Regions from separate parts of the Bradyrhizobium sp. 154 genome, predicted to be linked through region 2. Evidence: riboswitches for the same ligand, from Rfam matches in the RefSeq annotation. Region 2 holds a riboswitch; each other region holds the start of a gene.
What was found. Region 2 has a riboswitch for cobalamin ahead of IVA92_RS22905 (TonB-dependent siderophore receptor). Riboswitches for the same ligand answer to the same signal wherever they lie in the genome.

Region 1 (5,026 bases), on a different contig from region 2:
CGGCATCATGGATCGGGCGGGGTAGCCGTCGTTGTCAGGAAGGACGGATGGTGGAGCGCAGCCGTCTGCAAAGCGCCCGGTCAGCCCCTGAATCTCGTGCACGTCAAGGAATCCCCGCGGTCCATCGCGCGGCGCATCCCCTGTCCTGATCAACGTCTGACGGCCGAGCGCCACCCGATCGCGCCGATAGACATTGCCGTTGAAGGCGAACCATTCGACCTCGCGAGCCAAGGCAGATATTGGCCACCGATCGAGCGATGAAGCATCCCGCCAATCCGGCGCTGCGTTCACCAGGCCGGCCTCAGTGGTGGTCAACTGCCCGCGCGAGAACAGTCGGCCGTGATCCATCGAGAGCCAGCCGCTGAAGATCCAGGTCAGCACGAAGACTGTCGCTGCCAAGCCGATCAAGTGATGCAAGGCGTGCCAGCCACGGTAAGGCGACGAGATCTGCCTCTTGCCAATCCTGATCCGCACAATCCCGAGCACCGTACCAAGTACAGCCGCGATCAGAGCCAGCAGCGATAGCGACCACACCAGCCGATCCCATAGCGCCCAGTCGCTTCTCAGAACGGTCGGATAGATCCAGTGCAGCACACTGCCGACAAGATTCCAGCCTCGCTCGCGCCGCGTCGTATCCAGGACGATCTCACCGGTGAGCGACGAGACGTAGACTTCCGTCCCGGCGGCATCGCCGAGGGCCACGCGCAACAAGGGTCGATGGCGATCGAATCCGTTCGGTACGCTCCACTGATCGACATCCGCACGGCCGACAATCCTCGCATGCGAGGCATCGATCTCGCGCGGGCGCGCATGAGCCTGCGCAATAGCCAGTGCGAGATCGGCGGATTTCACCGACGCGTCGTTCCCGTCGGCCGCGCGGATTGCGCGCTGACGCGATGGACCCGAGACGATGTAAACCGCGCCGTCGCTTCGCTGGATCAGCCGAACGCGCGTGGCATCCGCGATCCCGCTCGCGGCAGCGGCGCCGGCAACCGGTATTCTCGTCTCTTCGCGATCCAGCGGCACGAGTCCGGCAAATCGCTCCGCCTCCGTCAACGACGGGAACGGAACGAAGTGCATCACGATCCCGGTCGCGAACCACATCGCGAACAGCAGGCAGAAGGCGATCCCGAGCCAGCGGTGCAGCAGGACGATCGCACTCATCATCCGTCTAACACCTCACCATTTGAACGCCGCGGAGATTTCGTAGGTCCGCGGCGCGCCGAGCAGGATTTGGTCGGGGTAGAACGGATCGCCCCAGATCGCATACCGCTTGTCGGTTATATTGCGCACACGGAAGGTCAGGCGAGCCTGGTCGACCGCATTGAACACCGTCTTGGGAATGTCGACGAAGGCATAGACGTCGGCCACAGTGTAGGCCTTCATCGTCACCACGTTGGCATCGGTGTTGTAACGGTCGCCGACGTGACGGCCGGTGATGCCGAGCTCCACCGGCCAGGGCGTGAAGAAGCGATACGAAGCGCCGGCGTTGGCCACGATGCGCGGCACGTTCGGCGGCGTGTTGCCGGAGAATGAGCCGCCGGCAAAATTGTAGTCGGCATAGCGCGCATCGACAAAGGCGATGTTGCCCCAGAGACGCAGGGGCTCGATCGGGCGCACGGACGCCGCGAGTTCCACGCCCTTCGACTCCTGCCGTCCGGCGATATTCAACTGCATGCCGCCGGCCGCGGCGTAGACGTTCTTGCGCACAATGTCGTAGGCGGAAAAAGACCACTCCGCCCTGTTGTCCCAGAACAGATGCTTGACGCCGGTCTCATAAGTGCGCGCGGTCGTCAGTTCGAGCGGCTGGGTCGGCCCGAGCAGAAAGATGTTGTTGGCGGAGATATCAGCGCCGGTGGCGTACTGGCTGAAGAAGGTCAGGCCGGGCACGGCCTCCCAGGTGTAGCCGATGCGACCGGTGACCGGCGCCCAGTCTTTCGTGAACGGAAAGCCAGCCTTCTCCAGGCCGTTCTTATCGGTCGAGTTGCGGTCGAGCCCGATATGCTCGACGCGCAGGCCGCCGACCAGTGCGAAGGTACGTGTCAGCTTCAGCCGGTCCTCGAACGACAGCGCCTCATTGTCGATGCGCGCGGTTTGCTGCTGGATCGTGAGCGGGCCGTAAAAGCCGCGGTCGGGATTGACCAGCGAAACGGAATCGCCTGGGAAGTTTGCCGCACCCGGCCTGACGAAGTCGAGATAGCTTGACGACAACGTCGTGACCAGCCGGTTGTCGAAGCCTGCAATGTTCGTGTCCCAGATCAGGTCGGTGATGTTGCCCACCAGCCGCTGGCTGTGCGCGACATAGAAGCGTTCACGATCGACCATGTTCGTCGTGGAATTGAACGCCTCGATCTCGTTGTTGAACCAGGTCCGTTCTGCACCGTAGCCATATGCCTGGCTCTTCAGCGTCAGGTCCGGCGCGAGCTTCAGCTCGAAGCCACCGCGCAGCCACACCTCCTGGGCGGCGTTGCGATTGTCGAGGACGTTGTAATTGGTGTTGAAGGTGCGGTCGTCAATGGTGACGGCGCCGAGATTGCTTCCGTTGTAGTTGGAGACGTAATTGCCGGAGACGATCCCCGTCGTCGCGTGCGAGCCGCTGAAGGCGATCGGCACCAGCGGCGCGCCCCAATAGGCTTTGGAGCGGTCCTCCCTGTATTCGATTGCGCCCCAGATCTTGAGACTGTCCGAGATGCGGTAATTGAGCTGGCCGGACGTGCCGAACGTCTTGACGTTGGTGTCGTCGGCAAAGCCGTTGAGGGTGGAACGGCTGATGTCGACGCGATAGTCCAGGCCCTGCACGTTGGTGCTGCCACCCGAGCCATAGTGGACGCGGAACGAGTTCAGGGAATCCCAAGAGAAATCAGCCTCGTTCCGGACCGGTCCTGTATGCGGCTGCTTGGTGACGAAGTTGATGGCGCCGCCGGCAGCGCCCTCGCCTGAAATCAGCGAGGCCGGACCTTTCAGGAATTCAACGGCCTCCAGATTGGCGGTGTCTACGATCCGCGAGGTCATGTTCTGCGGACCGATCTTGATGCCGTTGTAGAGCGTGTTGATCTGGCTGTTGGTGAAGCCGCGCATGGAGAAGGCTGAAGGTTCAGCCGGATTGTCGCCGGAGGTGACGCCGACCGCGCCCTGCGCCACTTCGGAGACAGTGCGATAGCTCTGCTCGCGCATCGTCTCGGCCGAGATGACTTCGGCGGTCGCCGGCGTTTCACGCACGGTGAGGCCGAGCCGCGAGGCGCTTTCAGCCACAGCATTGCTGTTGAGCGGCGTTGGTGCCGCGGCGGCCGGCACGACAGGCTTGGGCGCTGCGGATGCAGTCGCTGGCCTGCGCGCCGTTGCACGGCGTGTGCCCTGCGCCTCCCGGCCCGCCGGCTTGGCCTGCTTGCGGGATTGGGCGGGCGACACCTCGACCGGCGGCAGCGACTCGCGGACCTGCTGCGCCCGGGCGGCAGATACATCGACGGCGGCCAGTGACGTAAGCGCCGCGGAGGCAAGCAGGAAGCGGTGCGGTCGTACAAAAAGGAGACAAGACACGGTTTTCGAAACCTCGGTATGACGTCAGTGGCACGTCACAGCGAACGAGGTCTCACCTTTGGCCTGTCAGCCCTTCGATGAAGCCGAATGTCTGTACTCCCCGACCGACATCTTCGCGTGTGACCACGGCTGACGGCAGGTCTCCTGGCTCGCGGGTCGTGACCGCTTCGTCGCCTTCCCGGGACCGAGGACCCAGTGGCTTCTGACGAAGGATTCACCGCTTACAGTTGCGGGGGCAGCCGCGGCATTGGGGACGAATTCCCCGCACCGCATTCCCTTTTCATCCCCTCTCGGGGAAACCGTCGCCAGCATCTAGGATTACGATCAAGACGGAGTCAATGTGCAAGCTGCGGCGTTATTGCCACAGCAACCAACTTCCTTGGAGACGAGCATGGAAGGCGAGACCTTCCTCTGGCTGATACGGCATGCGCCGGTCGATGGCGTCACAGGGACGATCCATGCCGCCGATGCCCCGGCCGATCTTCGCGATCGCGCGCAGCTAGAGGCACTGCGGCAGTCTCTGCCGAGAGGCGCGGCGAGCCATGCGAGCCCAGCGCGGCGCACGATCGAGACCGCGCATGCGCTGGGACTCGCGCCCGAGCTGATCCCCGAATTCGGGGAACAGGATTTCGGCGCATGGACCGGCCGTCGGCATGACGAGATCGGCGCGGCCGGGGACGAGGCCTATGCGCAATTCTGGAGCGATCCGGCGCGCGGACGTCCGCCGGGCGGCGAGAGCTTTGCGGATCAGGTCGCGCGCGTCCGGCTTGGGCTCTCGCGGATCGGCGCGGGCTCCGCAACGCTCGTCGTGCATTCCGGCACGATCCGCGCCGCGCTGTGCATCGCGCTGGATCTGACGCCGCACGCCGCCTTGCGCTTCGTGATCGATCCGCTGTCGCTCACCCGGATCGACCGGCTCGCCACTGGGTGGCGCGTCGTCTCCGTCAATCAGCGGATGGCCTGAGCCCGATCAGGCCGGGCGATCCGGCACATTGGCTTGCGCAAAAGTCGCCATCCCGTTGTGGAGCGCGCAAGCCGACCGCACCAGCGGCAACGCGATCGCAGCGCCGGAGCCCTCACCGAGCCGGAGATCGAGGCTGATCAGCGGCTGCACGTTCAGCGCACGCAGCACCAGCCGATGCCCCTGCTCCGCCGATTGATGCGACGGCAGCAGGAACGGCCGGCACGATGGGTTGATCTGCACCGCCACCAGCGCCGCGACCGACACGATGAATCCGTCGATCAATACGGGAAGGCGGCGTTGCGCCGCCGCGATGATAGCGCCGCAGATCGCCGCGATCTCGAGACCGCCGACGGCACACAAGATGTGTTCGGGCGAAGCCCCCGCAATACCGTGGCGCGCAATCGCGGCATCGATCACCCGCGCCTTGTGCGCGCGGCCGGCCGCGTCGATTCCGGTGCCGCTGCCCGCGATTTCCTCGGCGCTGATGCCGAGCAGACTCGCCGCAATGGCCGCCGAGACCGTGGT
Region 2 (5,026 bases):
ATCAAGGACAGTTGCTCGGTGACCGACAGCCTGTTCTCGGCAAACAGCGCGTACTGGTTGGTTACGCTGCCATAGCCGGGAACTGTGGGGTTCGGGCTGTTGAATACGCCTGGAGCGAAACTGAATGGGTTGACGGACGACGAGCCGCCGTAAGGTGAATTGTTGGTGTGGGTAAAATTGATGCTGTTGACGTCGAAACCTGCGACGAACTCATTGGCCATGCCAAGGACATGTCCGCGGAATTTCGCATCCATGCGATTGCCGACCTGCTGCTGATCGTGAAAAATCTCGATATAGCTGCTGCGGTTGATCAGGCCGGTGGCGGGGTTATAGGCGTAGCTTTCGACGTCCTTCCAATGTCCCTTGGAGTTCAGATAGTAAAGCGTGTTCTGAACCGAAATTCCATCGGCCACCTGCCATTCAGTTTTCACCTGGTTCCAGCTATCCTGGTAGCGGATGTGGCTGTCGCTGACGTTGTAATTCTTGAAGCGGAGAGATTCATCGAGCCTGCCGTTGATCAGCGGCGTGCCGAAGTAGCGCGACGGGTTGCGGTCACCGTAGTCCGTGGACAGTGTCCAGGTGACGTCGTCGTTCTGCTTGATCTGGATCACGGCATGAAGCGCGACGTTCGAGGTGTCGTCGCGATCGACCCAGCCATCCGACATGTTGCCGGAGGCGGTGATCCGATAGGCGACGTCCTTGCTGACCGGACCGCCACTGTCCACCGCAATTCGCCGGGTCATGTTGCTGTCCAGCGACATCTCGGCCTGATTGCGAGGGACCCACAATGGCAGTTTTGAAACCACGTTGATGGCGCCGCCGACCGCGCCCGCGCCGTACATCACCGACGCAGGGCCGCGCAGCACCTCGATGCGCTCGGTCGACCAGGTGTCGAACGGAAAGGCCACCGTCCCGGCGCCGATATAGAGCTGGGTGCCGTCATACAGCGTCATGACGGAGCCAAGGCCCGTGAAGCCGCGGGTATTGAACGAGACGCCGCCATTGCCCGGTGCCGGGCTCGCCGTGAAGCCGGTGGCGTTTTGCGTCACCGCGTCGACGATGTTCTGCTGGCCGCGTTCGGCGATGGTTTCAGCGGAGATCACCTCCACGCTGGCTGGCGTCTGCAGTCGCGTCAGGCCGAGCCGGCTGCCGGCCGTGCTCGCGCCGGTGAGGTTGAGCGTCGGTGCGGCGAAGACAGGACCAGCCGGCGCGGCAACCTGTGTACCGGTATTGACAGCTATGTTGCGCTGCTGGCGCAAACGCGCGGCGCTGGCGGTCGCAGAACTGCGTCGGGTGCTTTGGGCCCTCGGCGACGTTGCCGGCGACTGCACCACAACGGGGTCGAGCGTCTGGACCGTCCTTTCGGACTGTGCCCAGCCGTCGGTCGACAAAACCAGGCAGGAGAATGCAGCTGAGCGCAGAATCGCGCGGCGATACCGCGGCGCGAAGATTGTACGGGAGGTCATCAACAGACTCGCGATAACGTGGCACGTCACCGCGAACGCAGCTTGGCCGCTGCCTCAAGAAGAAGGCAGCCCCAACACCCACCAGGACACCCCGCCCAATGTGCTCGCGTGTGACCACGACCGACGGCAGGTCTCCTGGCTCGCGGGTCGTTACCTCTCGCCGCCTTCCCAGGTCCGCAGGCCCAGTGGCGTTTGGCGAAGGCTCACCGCTTACAGTTGCGGGGGCAGCCACGGCGTTGGGGGATCCCCGCACCGTATTCCCTATTGATCTCCCGAAGGAGAACCGTCGTTGTCACCCTAGTTTTATTTGCAAACGGCTGTCAATTGGATGTTTCGCTGCGGCAGAAGTCAGCGCGTGGCGCCGATCATCAGGCCAAGTCGAGGATTCGACACCGCGGGAGATGGCATGTCAGATCACGCATCGATCCCTTATGAATTGGTTGCAGCGGTGAGCGTGGTGAGGTCTACTGCTTGCGCACAGGCCGACGAGGTCGCGATCACGACGCACACTACGTTCGACGTCGGTGACAACTCCAATGCCGTTCAAAGCTCCGCACGTATCCTTCGTATCGTTGCCGTTAAGGTGCCCTCCGGGATCAACCAGGCGATGATCGTTGGAAACTGGCTCGCGCGATGCTACGTTAGAGGGCATGCACGTCGAATCCACTCTCATTTGCCCGTCATGCGGCCATCGATCCATTGAGACGATGCCGACCGACGCTTGCCAATTCTTTTACGATTGCCGCGGATGCGGCACCCGGCTGAAGCCTAAATCGGGCAATTGCTGCGTGTTCTGCTCCTATGGCACCGTGCCTTGCCCACCGATCCAAGAGAATGGCAAGGGAGCTTGCTGCGGGTAGTTTGCCGATTTCCTGCGTGTGCCGATGAGTGCACGGGCTTTCGCGCGAGAATAACGCGATCGGCGTTGGGGTCCGGACCTCAATTGCTGCGCCGTCGCTCTTGCCCTAATCACGTGGGAATTCCGCCGCGAGCTCGCGCTAACGGGGCCCATAGAAGTGAACGAACGATGAACGGTACCCCGACAGCTATCGGGATCAGCCAGTACGTGAAATGAGGCAAGTCCTTCCAAAGCGGCAACTGCTTTCCATTGTCGACGTAGAACGATCGGGCGCTGGATCGACCTGAGTGGACCGCCGTCGATTCGAGCGGCGGCCGGGTCAACATCATTTCTTCCGCGGAAGACGTGGCCGACCGCATCGCCGACTTCATCAAGCAGACACGATACACGACAGGAGGGAGCATGCAGCATCGATCCACACTTCGCGCGAGCCTCTCGGACTATTTGGCACCCTTGCCGTGCGCGAGGCAGCTGGAGCTCAGAGCTGCCGCCTATTCCGTCAAGCGTTCCCTCCCGTGACTTGAGCCCCCGGTTCCCGGATCATAAGGATGTTAACACTGTTGCGGATCGACACCCCGGCCTAGTGCATGGTACTGGTCATCGCCCGATCGATCGGAACCCCGAGTGACCCTTTCCTTCAGATTTGGCCGTATCCTGCCGCGCTCGCTGCGCGGTGCGATGACCATATTTGTGATCGCGACCTACCTGATCGCCGGCGTGCTTCACGGCGTGTGCGATCTGGATGTCACAAATTCGTCGCCCAATGTTGTCGTCTCCTTCGCCGACAAGGGCATCGGCCATTCCGACAAGGGCGTTTTGGCCGACCATCACTGTCACGGCTGCTTCTCCGTCTCCGTTCCGGCCCCAGTGATTGCAGCGGTAGCCGTGATGCGCCCGATAGAGATGGTACCCACGCTGCAGGTCGTTCGGCGCGGTCTGCCGCCCGGAATCGACCCACCGCCCCCGAAATTCCTGACCTGAAATGACCGCTGGGCGCATCGCGCCCTAGATCCGTCTTTCGTCAGGTTTTCACCATGTTTCCAAAGTGCGTCACGCGTTTCGCGTGCGCGACGGCGTTGCTGGTCAGTCCCTGGTTGGGCGCGGTGTCGCATTCGCAGACCCTCAACCTTGGAGCGGCGCTGCAGCGCGCGCTCGCGACCAGTCCGCGTCTGACGGCCGCCGAGCGCGACGTCGGGATCGCCGCCGGCCAGCGCATCCAGGCGGGGGCACTGCTCAATCCGGAACTGTCCTACGAACAGGACAATTCTTTCGGATCCGGTATCTACCGCGGCACCAAGTCGGCCGAGACGACGCTGCAGATCAGCCAGCTCTTCGAGCTCTTCGGGAAGCGCGAGGCCCGCATCGCCGCCGGGCAGGCAGGTGTGGAAGGAGCCACGATCGAACGCAAGGCGGTGCGCCTGCAGATCCTTGCCGAGACGGCGATCGCGTTCCTGAACGTGCTCGGGCTGCAGCGGCGCATCCAGATCCTGGACGAGCAGGTCGCCGCGCTCGAGCGTCTGACGCCCTTGCTCCAGCGCAGGGTGGACGCCGGCGCGTCGTCGCCTGCCGAGACGAAGTCGCCGCCGCCCTGGTGAAGGCCGATCGCGAGCGCACCAAAGCCAGCCTGTCCAGCGCCCGTCGCGAGTTAGGGTGGTCATAGGGGAGACCTCACCGAAGTTCGCCAGCGTCTCCGGACGTCTGGATGCTACCGCTCGGGCGCCGTCGTTCCAGGCAGTGATCGCGGCCATCGACGCGAACCCGCAATTGGTGAGGTGGAATGCAGTCTACGCCCAGCGCAATGCCGAACTTCTTCTGGCGCGGCTGAAGCCTTACCCGGACGTCCGTCTCGCCGCCGGCTGGCGGCATTTCAACGAAACCAACGACGACGCCGTCCGGCTGACCCTGTCGGTGCCGATCCCGGTGTTCGATCAGAACCAGGGCAATATCCTGTCGGCCCAGGAAAGCCTGGCCAAAACGCGAGCCGAGCGTGAGGCGAACCGCAACACCCTCCTCGTCGTCGCGGGGCGGGCCTACGATACCGTGCAGGGCTCGCTGCGGGAGCTCGCGGTTCTGCGCGAGTCCGGTATTCCCAAGGCCCAAGCAGCCGCCAATGAGATCGAGCAGGGCTACGGCGCCGGACGCTTTTCTCTGCTCGAAGTGTTGGATGCCCAGGCCAACGTCACGCAAGCGCGCGTGCGCGAGCAGGAGGCGTTGCAGAACTACCATGTCGCGGTTGCGACGATCGAAGGGCTCGTCGGCAATCCCTTCGTCCTGGCGCGGGAGAGCGCACGATGAGAACTTCCAGCGCAATCGTCATGGCCGTGGTCGCGGCCGCCGCCGGCGCGTTCGGTTATCGCTGGCTCATGCCGGCCGATGCTCCCGCCGCGACGCAGCACGTCGAAAAGCATGAAGGCAGCGGAGCCAAAGAGGCCAAGGGCGGCAACGAGCACGTGGAGAAGGACGAGCACGGCGCCGACCGCATCGTGATCAGCGACGTCAAGCTTGCGGCTGCCGGCGCGACGTTCGCCGAAGCCGGCCCGGCCACCCTGACGGAGACCCTGTCGTTCAACGGCGTGCTACGCGCCAACCAGGAGACCGTGGTCCAGGTCACTCCGCGCTTCCCCGGCATCGCGCGCGGCATCAAGAGGCGCATCGGGGACGTGGTCGCCAAGGACGACCTGCTCGCCTCGATCGAAAGCAA
Region 3 (5,026 bases), on a different contig from region 2:
AATTTTTGGGGGTCACCGTCCTCGCCAACCCTCGCCCACATTGCCACCACGGCCGCTCAATGGGCTTCCTGCTCGTCCTGGCTCTCAGTGTCGGGCGCCCAGCCCACTCCGGGCGCGCACCATGGCAACACTCGGGCGCGGCTCTCGCTGTCCGCCCACACGCCATAGAGTTCGCCCGCTAAAGCCGTGGCCTGCCGGTGGGTTAAACGCACGGGGGCGTCATTCCGGAGCGCCTCCCATATGATCGCTAGACTGGCCGCAGCGAGCGCGTGACGCCTCTTAGCTTCATTTGGCTCTGCCGTGCGAAGAGAGAACCGGACGGCCTGAGCGCCCTCGCTGGGCGTCACGAAAACGAAGCCATCACCGAGCGGAATCGCCAGTTCGAAACCGACCGCCTTGCGCCGGACATCAGCCGGAATGCGTTGCACGAAAAGTGGAAAGCGAGACCCGTCCCGGCGCATCGGCCGAACAACCCTAAACAGCAATGTTACGCCCCATTGTTACACAGTCGGGGCCAACGCAACACTCTGATTGGACTTATCTATCTGGATTTGTTTGATATCCAGAATTGTATGGTGCCCAGGAAAGGACTCTGACCTCCAAGTCAGGACCGGACACTACTCCGGTCGAATCGCGCCAGTCACGCGGTCCGCGCCATGCCTGGGGCACCAAAAAAGCCCGGCCTCCTCCGGAGGCCGGGCGAAAGTCACGCAGGAACGACGCTGCTTTATGCATCGCACCAGCTTTCGTCGGTAGGGAGGACTTACCGGCGATCGATTTCGGCGAGGGCATTCGCCGTCAAACAAGGAGAAACGGATATCACTCCGCGCGAAATTTGGAGCCGCTTGCCTTCCGCTCCTGTCGGAAACTTCACGACTTGTCCACCACTCGCCCGCTGTCCGGTTGGGACGTCAGTGCCTTGATCGAGCTGGGATCCTTCGCGCAAGCGGTTTGGCTGCCGTGCCCTGAAACACAAGCGGCAGTTTGCCGTCGCGCAGCAGCATTTGGCACGCCCCCAAAAACCAACAACGCTCGATTACCTTTCCCGAAGAGCGTGCCAGGACGCGAATTTCGTATGACGTTCCGTAAGGACGGTAAAATAGATTGTTGTGATGGGACGCATCCACGCGATGGATAAATGAAAAAGTAGGGCTGTGCTTCGCGTGGAGCGTTAATGACGTCGCAATATGTGACCTGATCGGACGTCGCCGGCATGCTGTCGGCCGTCGGGTCGAGAATCGAGCTTGTCGCCGGCTGTATGCGACCGCCTCCGCCGGCGCCCGCCGGCATTCCGAGGCGCTGGGAACTTTGGGAGCTCGCAAGGACATCGTAAGCCCCCAAAGCGCGTGCATCTTGTTCACAAACGCGTTGGCGAAACGCTCCGCACCATCATGGCTCAGCCCGCAACTCGCGTGCGGCGGCCACCATATTGACGAGCGCGGGACGCACCTCCTCCCAGCTTCGAGTTTTCAGTCCGCAGTCGGGATTGATCCAGAGCTGCCGATCGGAAACTCGCTGCCGCGCCAACACAATCAGCTGCTTGATTTCCGCCGCTGCGGGAATGCGCGGTGAATGAATGTCATAGACGCCGGGCCCGATCTCATTGGGATATTTGTAGCTCTTGAAGGCCTCGAGCAATTCCATCTTAGAACGGGACGTCTCGATTGAAATGACGTCAGCATCCATTGCTGCGATCGCATCGATGATTTCGTTGAACTCGGAATAGCACATGTGGGTATGGATCTGAGTTCCGTCGGCGACAGCGGACGAGCAAACGCGGAAGCTGTCCACTGCCCAATCGAGATAGTTCCTCCACTGCGATTTGCGTAGCGGCAATCCCTCCCGCAACGCAGCCTCGTCGATCTGGATCATGGTCGCTCCAGCCGCCTCAAGATCGATCACCTCATCTCGGATCGCAAGAGCGATCTGACGGCATGTCTCGCTCCGCGAGATGTCGTCGCGGACAAACGACCAGTTCAGGATCGTCACCGGTCCGGTCAGCATAGCCTTGACGGGTTTCTTGGTCAGAGACTGCGCGAAGCGCCACCATTCAACGGTCATCGGCTTCAGCCGGGAGACATCTCCGAACAGGATAGGCGGACGAACGTACCGCGATCCATAAGACTGAACCCAGCCGTGCTTGGTGAAAGCGAATCCCAACAGCTGCTCGGCAAAGTATTGAACCATGTCATTGCGCTCGAACTCACCGTGTACGAGCACGTCCAGGCCGATATCTTCCTGCCACTGCACGGTACGGGCTGTCTCCGCTTTCAGAAGCTGCTCGTACTGCGCGTCATTCAGCGCTCCCCGCGCATGAGCCGCACGCGCATTCCGGACGTCGACCGTTTGCGGGAAGGATCCGATGGTTGTCGTTGGAAACATCGGCAATGCGAACGCGGCCCGCTGGACGTCGGCACGCTGGGTGAACGCACTGCGACGGCGACGCATGCTATCGTCGATCGCGACCATTCGTCCGGCGACATTCGCATTGTGGATCTCGGGCGATGTTTCGCGGGTCACGGCTGCGTTCTCGGAAAGCGCAAGTTCATCGGCCACCTCGGCAGCATGGCCGGCCAGCGCTTTGCCCAATATCGAAAGTTCCTTGATCTTCTGAACTGAGAACGCCAGCCACGTCTTCAGATTGGGATCGAGATCGGTCTCTAGCTCAATGTCGATCGGAACATGAAGCAGCGAGCAGGAAGGAGCAATCTGAACACGGTCCCTGCCCAGCTTTTTGACAAAAGGGGCAAGTTGGTCGAGCAGCGCCGCAAGATTGGAGCGCCAGACGTTGCGACCATCAACGACGCCTAGCGAGACCACGAGATCTCTGTGGGCTGTGGCGACAATTGCGTCCAACTGGTCGGGTGCCCGAACCAGATCGACATGAAGCCCGGCAACGGGCAAGGCAAGGGCTGTTTCAAGATTGTCGCCGATAGCGCCGAAATAAGTGGCCAGCATGATTTTAAGGGCCGGCACAACCTTTGCGAAATGAGCATAGGCCCGGCGGACAGCCGCCCGCGACGCTTCGTCGACGTCCATCACCAGGCATGGCTCGTCGAGCTGAACCCATTCAGCACCGCGCGAGGCTAGTTCGCGGAGAACATCGACATAAACTGGGAGGAGCCTATCAAGCAGCGACAGCGGATTGAATGCGGGATTTCCGCTTTTGCCGAGCTTCAGGAAAGTGACTGGGCCAACTAGGACGGGGCGCGTTTGGTAGCCGAGGCTTTTTGCCTCCTCATATTCCTCGATCGGCTTTCGAGAGGAATACTTAAAGATCTGATCCTGGTGAAATTCCGGCACCATGTAGTGGTAGTTGGTATCGAACCACTTCGTCATTTCCTGTGCGGCTACGCCAGGCCCATGCTGAGTGTGATCACCGTCCTGAGCGCCACGTGCCATGGCGAAGTAGGTCTTGAGCGACACAGGACCTTCGGTCCAGCCGTAGACGTCGCGAATGGCTCCGACCATTACGCTGGTATCGAGCACCTGGTCGTAGAGCGAGAAGTCATTCGAAGGAATGACCGTCACACCGCAGGATTTCTGCCGTGCCCAATTAGCGGCACGAAGTCCACTCCCCGCCTCGAGGAGCTCGGCTTCGCTGGAGTTTCCCGCCCAGTAGCTCTCGAGCGCGAACTTGAGTTCGCGTCGTGGGCCGATGCGTGACGTCCCCAATGTGGCAACGGGAAGCGAAAGAATAGACATAGATCAGACCCCATAATTGGGACAAAGGCCATGGCGGACGCATGCAGCGAATATCGCGTGAGCGACAGCTGCTTGGCGCACACCGGGACACCCCGCCCGTGGACGATATATTGTCGAGGCAGGTCTCCTGGCTCGCGGGTCGTCGCTGCTGTCCGGCCTTCCCGAAGCCGCATGGCTTCAGTGACTTCGTTGGACAGCGGCTCGCCGCTTACAGTTGCGGGGGCAGCGCCGGCATTGCACCGGCTCCCTCTTAGCTCTGGATCAAACGAAATCCGAAGACCACGACGGCTGGCATTAGACGCACGAGGATCGATCCGTCAACCTACTAAGTGTTGCCGCGATATTGCCCAAGCGATTGCCAGCTGTACCAGGTAGGGCACAACGGTCTTACTCCCGGCCTGGTAAAAACGCGTGGATCTGTGAAGCCTCCGCTTATGAATGCGTCCGCTCAACACCCTCTTGGCGTAGTCGTGAGCTAACGCGAGCAGAACGAACGCACTGGGCGCTTCGACATCTGCGTGATCGCGACAAGCCTGGTCTTTTCCGTCAGCAGCTTCTCGAACTCGCCCGTGAGGAAGTTGCGATCATGCTCGGCCGACATCCGCTTGAACACAGCGCCATGAGGCTCCTTAGGAATTGCCAAGGCCGGGATTGCTCCAGGATCGCACGGATGATCAGGTCGGACTGCCTGTGTTCGGCGGACCCCGCGACGAGCCGCGAGCTCGATCGCCTCCGTGGCGTTGGTCAAGATGATCTCCTCGGTGCGCCAAGCACTTACGTGCTGAGCGACTATGGCGCGCGCCTTCGTTGTTTCCGTCGCCGCTGGCGAGTAGTGCAGCCTGGATGTTGGCCTGCGCGACATCGCCGGAACAGTTCCGGACGTCAGGATGCACGCTGACTTGCGAAACTGGAGTGAGCGGGGCGAGCGCGGGCGGCGGGAATCCTGCTATGAGCCTAGGCTCATGCACGCGTGCATGGTGACCACGGCCAAGCGGATGCCGAGCTTCTCGCACGTCATCAGGATCTCCGGACCGATCTCGTCGCGCATCGAGACCGTCTCTTCGGCTTCGAAGTGACGTAGCTTTAGATATCCTGCAGAGCCCTTCGAGGGCTTCTCGGAATCGATCGGCGCCTTAAGGTCATAACGATGTTGATCGACCTCGATCCGCCCCACGCGGTCGGCGGCCTCCACAAGCGCGACATCTACTACTTCGTTCGCGAAATCGAGCGGTGAAGCCTTCTGGACGCGGGCTGCTTATGCTGTCTTCGACGGGACACAGGTGTCAGGCACCGGACAGACCACCGCACATTGCGGCCTGTC
Region 4 (5,026 bases), on a different contig from region 2:
TGCGGAAGGAGACGGCTTATGACCGTGCATTTCATCGGGGCCGGCCCGGGCGCGCCCGATTTGCTGACGTTGCGCGGCCGCGACCTGATCGCCGCCTCTCCGCTGTGTCTCTATGCCGGCTCGCTTGTGCCGGAGGGTGTGCTGGCGCATTGCCCGCCGGGCGCGCGGATCGTCAACACCGCGCCGCTGTCGCTCGACGAGATCATCGCCGAGATCGCCGCCGCGCATGCGGGCGGCAAAGACGTCGCCCGTCTGCATTCCGGCGATCTCTCGATCTGGTCGGCGATGGGCGAGCAGCTCCGCCGCCTGCGCGCGCTCGGCATCCCCTATTCGGTCACGCCGGGCGTGCCGTCCTTCTCGGCTGCTGCCGCTGCGCTGGAGGCCGAGCTGACGCTACCGGGCCTTGCCCAGACCGTGGTGCTGACGCGCACGCCGGGCCGGGCCAGCGCCATGCCCGAGGGCGAGAAGCTTGCCGCATTCGCCGCGACCGGCGCGGTGCTCGCGATCCACCTGTCGATCCACCTGCTCGACAAGCTCATCGCCGAGCTGACGCCGCATTACGGCGCAGACTGCCCGGTCGCGATCGTCTGGCGCGCGAGCTGGCCGGACCAGCGCATCGTGCGCGCCACACTGGCAACGCTCGATGCGGCTGTAGGCAGCGAGATGGAGCGCACCGGGCTGGTCCTGGTCGGCAGGACGCTGAATGCCACGGATTTTGACGAGAGCCGCCTCTATGCCGCCGACTATGATCGCCGCTATCGGCCGGTTGGCGCCGAGCCCCGCTTCCCGGAGGCGCCCTGATGGCGGCAGGTCTCGTCATCTCCGCACCGGCCTCAGGCGTCGGCAAGACCACGCTGACGCTGGCGCTCGCCCGCGCTTGGCGCAATCGCGGCTTGAACGTGCAGTGCTTCAAGAGCGGGCCCGACTATATCGATCCCGCCTTTCACGCTGCGGCGACGGGACGGGCCTCCGTCAATATCGATAGCTGGGCAATGGATCGCGGGGCGATCGCGCATCTCGTCAGCCGCGGCGCGGATGCCGACGTCGTGCTCGCGGAGGGCTCGATGGGCCTGTTCGACGGCGTCGCCGCGCGCGGCGTCTCCGGCACCGGCGCCACCGCAGACATCGCCGAGATGCTGGGCTGGCCCGTGCTGCTGGTGATCGATCCCTCTGGCCAAGCGCAGACCGCGGCAGCGATTGCCGCGGGCCTTCGCGACTACCGCCCTGGCGTGCGCCTTGCCGGCGTCGTGCTCAATCGTGTCGCCAGCCCACGCCACGAAGATCTCGTGCGTCGCGCGCTGAGAGACGCCGGCATCGCCGTGTTCGGCGTATTGCCACGCCATGCCGAGATTAGCCTGCCAAAGCGGCATCTCGGCCTGGTGCAGGCCGAGGAGCAGACCGGGATCGGCAAGCTGATCGACGAGGCCGCGCGCTTCGTTGCCGAGCATGTCGATCTCGATGCGGTGCTGCGGGCGGCCGCCAATTGGTCGCCGCAGGCAGCGAGCAATGATTTGAACGTCACGCCGCCCGGGCAGCGCATTGCGCTCGCCCGCGATGCGGCGTTCTCCTTCGTCTATCCGCACATGCTGGAGGCCTGGCGCGCGGCCGGCGCCGAGATCGTGCCGTTCTCGCCGCTGGCCGACGAATCGCCCGACGCGAGCGCCGATGTCTGCTGGCTGCCCGGCGGCTATCCCGAGCTTCATGCCGGCAAGATCGCGGCCAACGCACGCTTTCGCAGCGGCGTGCGGTCCTTCGCCGAGACACGGCCGGTCCACGGCGAATGCGGAGGCTATATGGTGCTAGGAACTGCTTTGACCGATGCCGATGGCGTGCGCCATGAGATGGCGGGGCTGCTCGGCCTGGAGACCAGCTTTGCCAAGCGCCGCATGCATCTGGGCTATCGTCTCGCCGAACTGGACACGCCGATGCCGGGGCACCGGGCAGGCGCACGCCTGCGCGGCCACGAGTTCCATTATTCGACGATCATCGCCCAGCCCGACACGCCGCTGGCCGTGGTCCACGATGCAACCGGCGCGGTCATTGCCGAGACCGGCTCGCGGCGGGGCCAAGCCACCGGCACGTTCTTCCATCTGATTGCGGAGGACCGGTGAGCGGTTTTGTCAGTTTCGTCTCCGCCGGCCCCGGCGACCCAGAACTCCTCACGGTGAAGGGGACTGCACGGCTGCGCGAGGCCGACGTCGTGCTCTATGATGATCTTGCCTCCGGCGCGATCCTCGATCTCGCCCGTCCCGGCGCCAATCTCGTCGCGGTGGGCAAACGGGCAGGGCGGCCCTCCACCAAGCAGCACCACGTCAACCGCCTTTTGGTTGACTACGCCGCAACTGGCGCGCGCGTGGTGCGGCTGAAGTCTGGCGACGCCGGCATTTTCGGCCGGCTCGAGGAGGAGCTCGAGACGCTGCGCGAGGCCGGCATCGGCTACGAGATCATTCCCGGCGTCACATCCGCCTGCGTCGCCGCCGCGCAAGCCGGCATCCCCCTGACCCGGCGCCACACCTCGCGGCGGGTGCAGTTCGTGACCGGGGCTGACGTCACCGGCGAACTGCCGCAAAACCTGAATTGGGTGGCGCTGGCAGATCCGGAGGCAACCACCGTGGTTTATATGGGCCGGCGCACCTTTCCGGCCCTTGCCGCAAAATTGATCGAGCATGGCCTGGCCGCAAATACGCCGGCGCTGTTTGCGGAATCTCTTGGCCGTTCCGACGAGCGGCTGGTCCGCACCACCATTGTCGAGCTTGCCGAGCAGCTTGCGCGCGGCGGCGCCGCTTCCACCGCCGCCGTCATCCTGTTCGGGGCGCTGGCAGGAGACGATCTGTCATGATGGCCGCGGCCGCCGTTCGCCCCTTGACGCCCGGCTCGCGAAAGGGGCACACAGGAGAGGCATGGTGCTCGACGCGGCGCAAAGCGCCGGAGCATAATCGGGAATGGGGGCGGGCGGACCCAGTTGCGGCGCCCAAATCCCCAGCCGCCCCCGCGACTGTAAGCGGTGAGGGGCTCCGATCAGCCACTGGGCCGCAAGGCTCGGGAAGGCCGGAGAACCCCAGTGAACCGCGAGCCAGGAGACCGGCCCTGCACGTTTTGAGGCCAAGGCCGTCGGGTGTGACGGCAGGAAGGATCTGAGCCATGCATATCGAACCCGGAATCGTGACGGGCGCCAAGCTCGTGTTGAGTTACGCAACCGGCATCGCCGCAGGCGGCGTTGCCTTGAAGCTCGCGGTCGACACCGTGCGCGAGCAGGGCATCGGCTCGTTCGCGACGCGCACGCTCGCCACCACCGGCCTCGTCTTCAGCTTCTTCCAGGTGCTGCCGCACTTCCCCGTCGGCGTCTCCGAGGTGCACTTCATCCTCGGCTCGACGCTGTTCCTGCTGTTCGGTGCTGCGCCCGCCGCCTTCGGCCTTGCGTTCGGCCTGCTGCTCCAGGGCGTCTTCTTCGTGCCGACCGACCTGCCGCAATACGGCATGAACATCACCACGCTCCTGGTGCCGCTGTTCGCGATTCAGGCGTTGGCCACGCGGATCATTCCGCGCAACACGGCTTACGTCGATCTGCAATACCGTCAGGCGCTGGCGCTCTCGACCGCCTATCAGTCCGGCATCGTCGCCTGGGTGGCGTTCTGGGCGCTCTATGGCTCCGGCTTCGGCGCGACCAACCTCGCCAACATCGCGGCGTTTGCGGCATCCTATGCGCTGGTCATCGTGATCGAACCGCTCGCCGATCTCGCGGTGCTGGCGCTGGCGAAGTCGCTGCGCGGTGTCACTGCGCCCGGCCTCGTCACGCCGCGCCTGCATAACGGCGCTTGAGAGACAAGCGAAGGGCGGCCGGTGCGGCCGCCCTTCGCGCTCGCGATGCTCACGCTTTCCCTGATAGGCATCGGTTGCGGCGATCCCGGGCAGCTCACGCGCGCCGCGGCCCGTGCCATCAACGCTGCCGACATCGTCCTGATCCCGCGCAAGGGGCCGGCGAAATCCGATCTGGCGGATCTCAGGCGGACGATCTGCGCGGACGTGCTCACCAGCGCGAGCACGCGCATCGCCGAGTTCGACTTGCCAGTGCGGGACACGACTGAGGCGGACTACCAAAAGGGCGTGGACGATTGGCACGATGCGGTGGCGGCAACCTGGTCGCAAACCATCGCAAATCATCTCGACGGCGAGGGCAAGGTCGCGCTGCTGATCTGGGGCGATCCTTCGCTGTACGATTCCTCGCTCCGCATTGCGCGGCGGCTCGATCCGTTACCGACGATCGAGGTCGTGCCCGGCATTACTTCGATCCAGGCGCTGTGCGCCGCGCATGCGCTGCCGCTCAACGACATCGGTGAGCCATTCCTGGTCACGACGGGGCGGCGCTTGCGCGAAGGCGGCTGGCCACAAGGAGTCGATACCATCGCGGTGATGCTCGACGGCGGCACGGCGTTCGAGTCGCTCGCTCCGGAAAGTCTGCAGATCTGGTGGGGTGCCTATCTCGGCATGCCCAACCAGATCGTCATGTCCGGCGCGTTGGCCGAAGTCGGCCCGCGCATCGTCGCACTTCGGCAGGAAGCGCGCGAGCGGCATGGCTGGATCATGGACAGCTACATTCTCAAGCGCACGCGTTAAGCGAGGCTGCATGCTCCCCGAATGGGTCTACCAAGAGTGTCCCGAAATCTCCGCGATGCACCGCGAGGCAGCGATCGCGCGGCAGACGCAGTTGACAAAACCGACCGGCGCGCTCGGCCGGCTTGAGCAACTGGCGATCGAGCTTGCGGGCCTGCAAGCGACGGAATCTCCTCGCGCCGCGCGCGTGCCGATCATCGTCTTCGCCGGCGATCACGGCATCGTTGCGCAGGGTGTGTCGGCCTATCCTCAAGCTGTGACCATCGCAATGATGGCGAATTTTGCGTCCGGTGGCGCCGCGATCTCAGTGCTGGCGCGTGAGCTTGGCTCCAGCCTGGAGGTGGTCGACGCCGGCACGCTGGCGCAGGAACAGATGGCGGGCGTCGTCACCGACAAGCCGCGGAGCGGCACGCGC

Region 1: linked by a shared signal. The riboswitch ahead of IVA92_RS12505 (TonB-dependent receptor) and the one ahead of IVA92_RS22905 (TonB-dependent siderophore receptor) in region 2 are both predicted to bind cobalamin.
Region 3: linked by a shared signal. The riboswitch ahead of metE (5-methyltetrahydropteroyltriglutamate--homocysteine S-methyltransferase) and the one ahead of IVA92_RS22905 (TonB-dependent siderophore receptor) in region 2 are both predicted to bind cobalamin.
Region 4: linked by a shared signal. The riboswitch ahead of IVA92_RS12525 (energy-coupling factor ABC transporter permease) and the one ahead of IVA92_RS22905 (TonB-dependent siderophore receptor) in region 2 are both predicted to bind cobalamin.

Annotation. Positions count from the first base shown of each region.
Region 1 is NZ_JADPKG010000050.1:77,928-82,953, forward strand. Features, by position in the region: gene IVA92_RS12500 (PepSY domain-containing protein) at 1-1,167, opposite strand, end outside; gene IVA92_RS12505 (TonB-dependent receptor) at 1,180-3,537, opposite strand; cobalamin riboswitch at 3,654-3,856, opposite strand; gene IVA92_RS12510 (histidine phosphatase family protein) at 3,929-4,501, shown strand; gene cobT (nicotinate-nucleotide--dimethylbenzimidazole phosphoribosyltransferase) at 4,508-5,026, opposite strand, start outside.
Region 2 is NZ_JADPKG010000101.1:36,070-41,095, reverse strand. Features, by position in the region: gene IVA92_RS22905 (TonB-dependent siderophore receptor) at 1-1,466, opposite strand, end outside; cobalamin riboswitch at 1,574-1,769, opposite strand; gene IVA92_RS22900 (GDCCVxC domain-containing (seleno)protein) at 2,117-2,326, shown strand; gene IVA92_RS22895 (hypothetical protein) at 2,950-3,306, shown strand; partial or broken gene ihpA (divalent metal ion exporter subunit IhpA) at 3,360-4,620, shown strand; gene ihpB (divalent metal ion exporter adaptor subunit IhpB) at 4,617-5,026, shown strand, end outside.
Region 3 is NZ_JADPKG010000034.1:628-5,653, reverse strand. Features, by position in the region: gene IVA92_RS35955 (DUF6538 domain-containing protein) at 57-461, opposite strand; gene metE (5-methyltetrahydropteroyltriglutamate--homocysteine S-methyltransferase) at 1,390-3,705, opposite strand; cobalamin riboswitch at 3,805-4,004, opposite strand; gene IVA92_RS07780 (aminotransferase class V-fold PLP-dependent enzyme) at 4,181-4,567, opposite strand; gene IVA92_RS07775 (hypothetical protein) at 4,652-4,897, opposite strand; gene IVA92_RS07770 (4Fe-4S binding protein) at 4,961-5,026, opposite strand, start outside.
Region 4 is NZ_JADPKG010000050.1:83,086-88,111, reverse strand. Features, by position in the region: gene IVA92_RS12545 (cobalamin biosynthesis protein) at 1-22, shown strand, start outside; gene cobM (precorrin-4 C(11)-methyltransferase) at 19-801, shown strand; gene IVA92_RS12535 (cobyrinate a,c-diamide synthase) at 801-2,111, shown strand; gene cobA (uroporphyrinogen-III C-methyltransferase) at 2,108-2,839, shown strand; cobalamin riboswitch at 2,885-3,105, shown strand; gene IVA92_RS12525 (energy-coupling factor ABC transporter permease) at 3,142-3,819, shown strand; gene cobF (precorrin-6A synthase (deacetylating)) at 3,865-4,614, shown strand; gene cobT (nicotinate-nucleotide--dimethylbenzimidazole phosphoribosyltransferase) at 4,625-5,026, shown strand, end outside.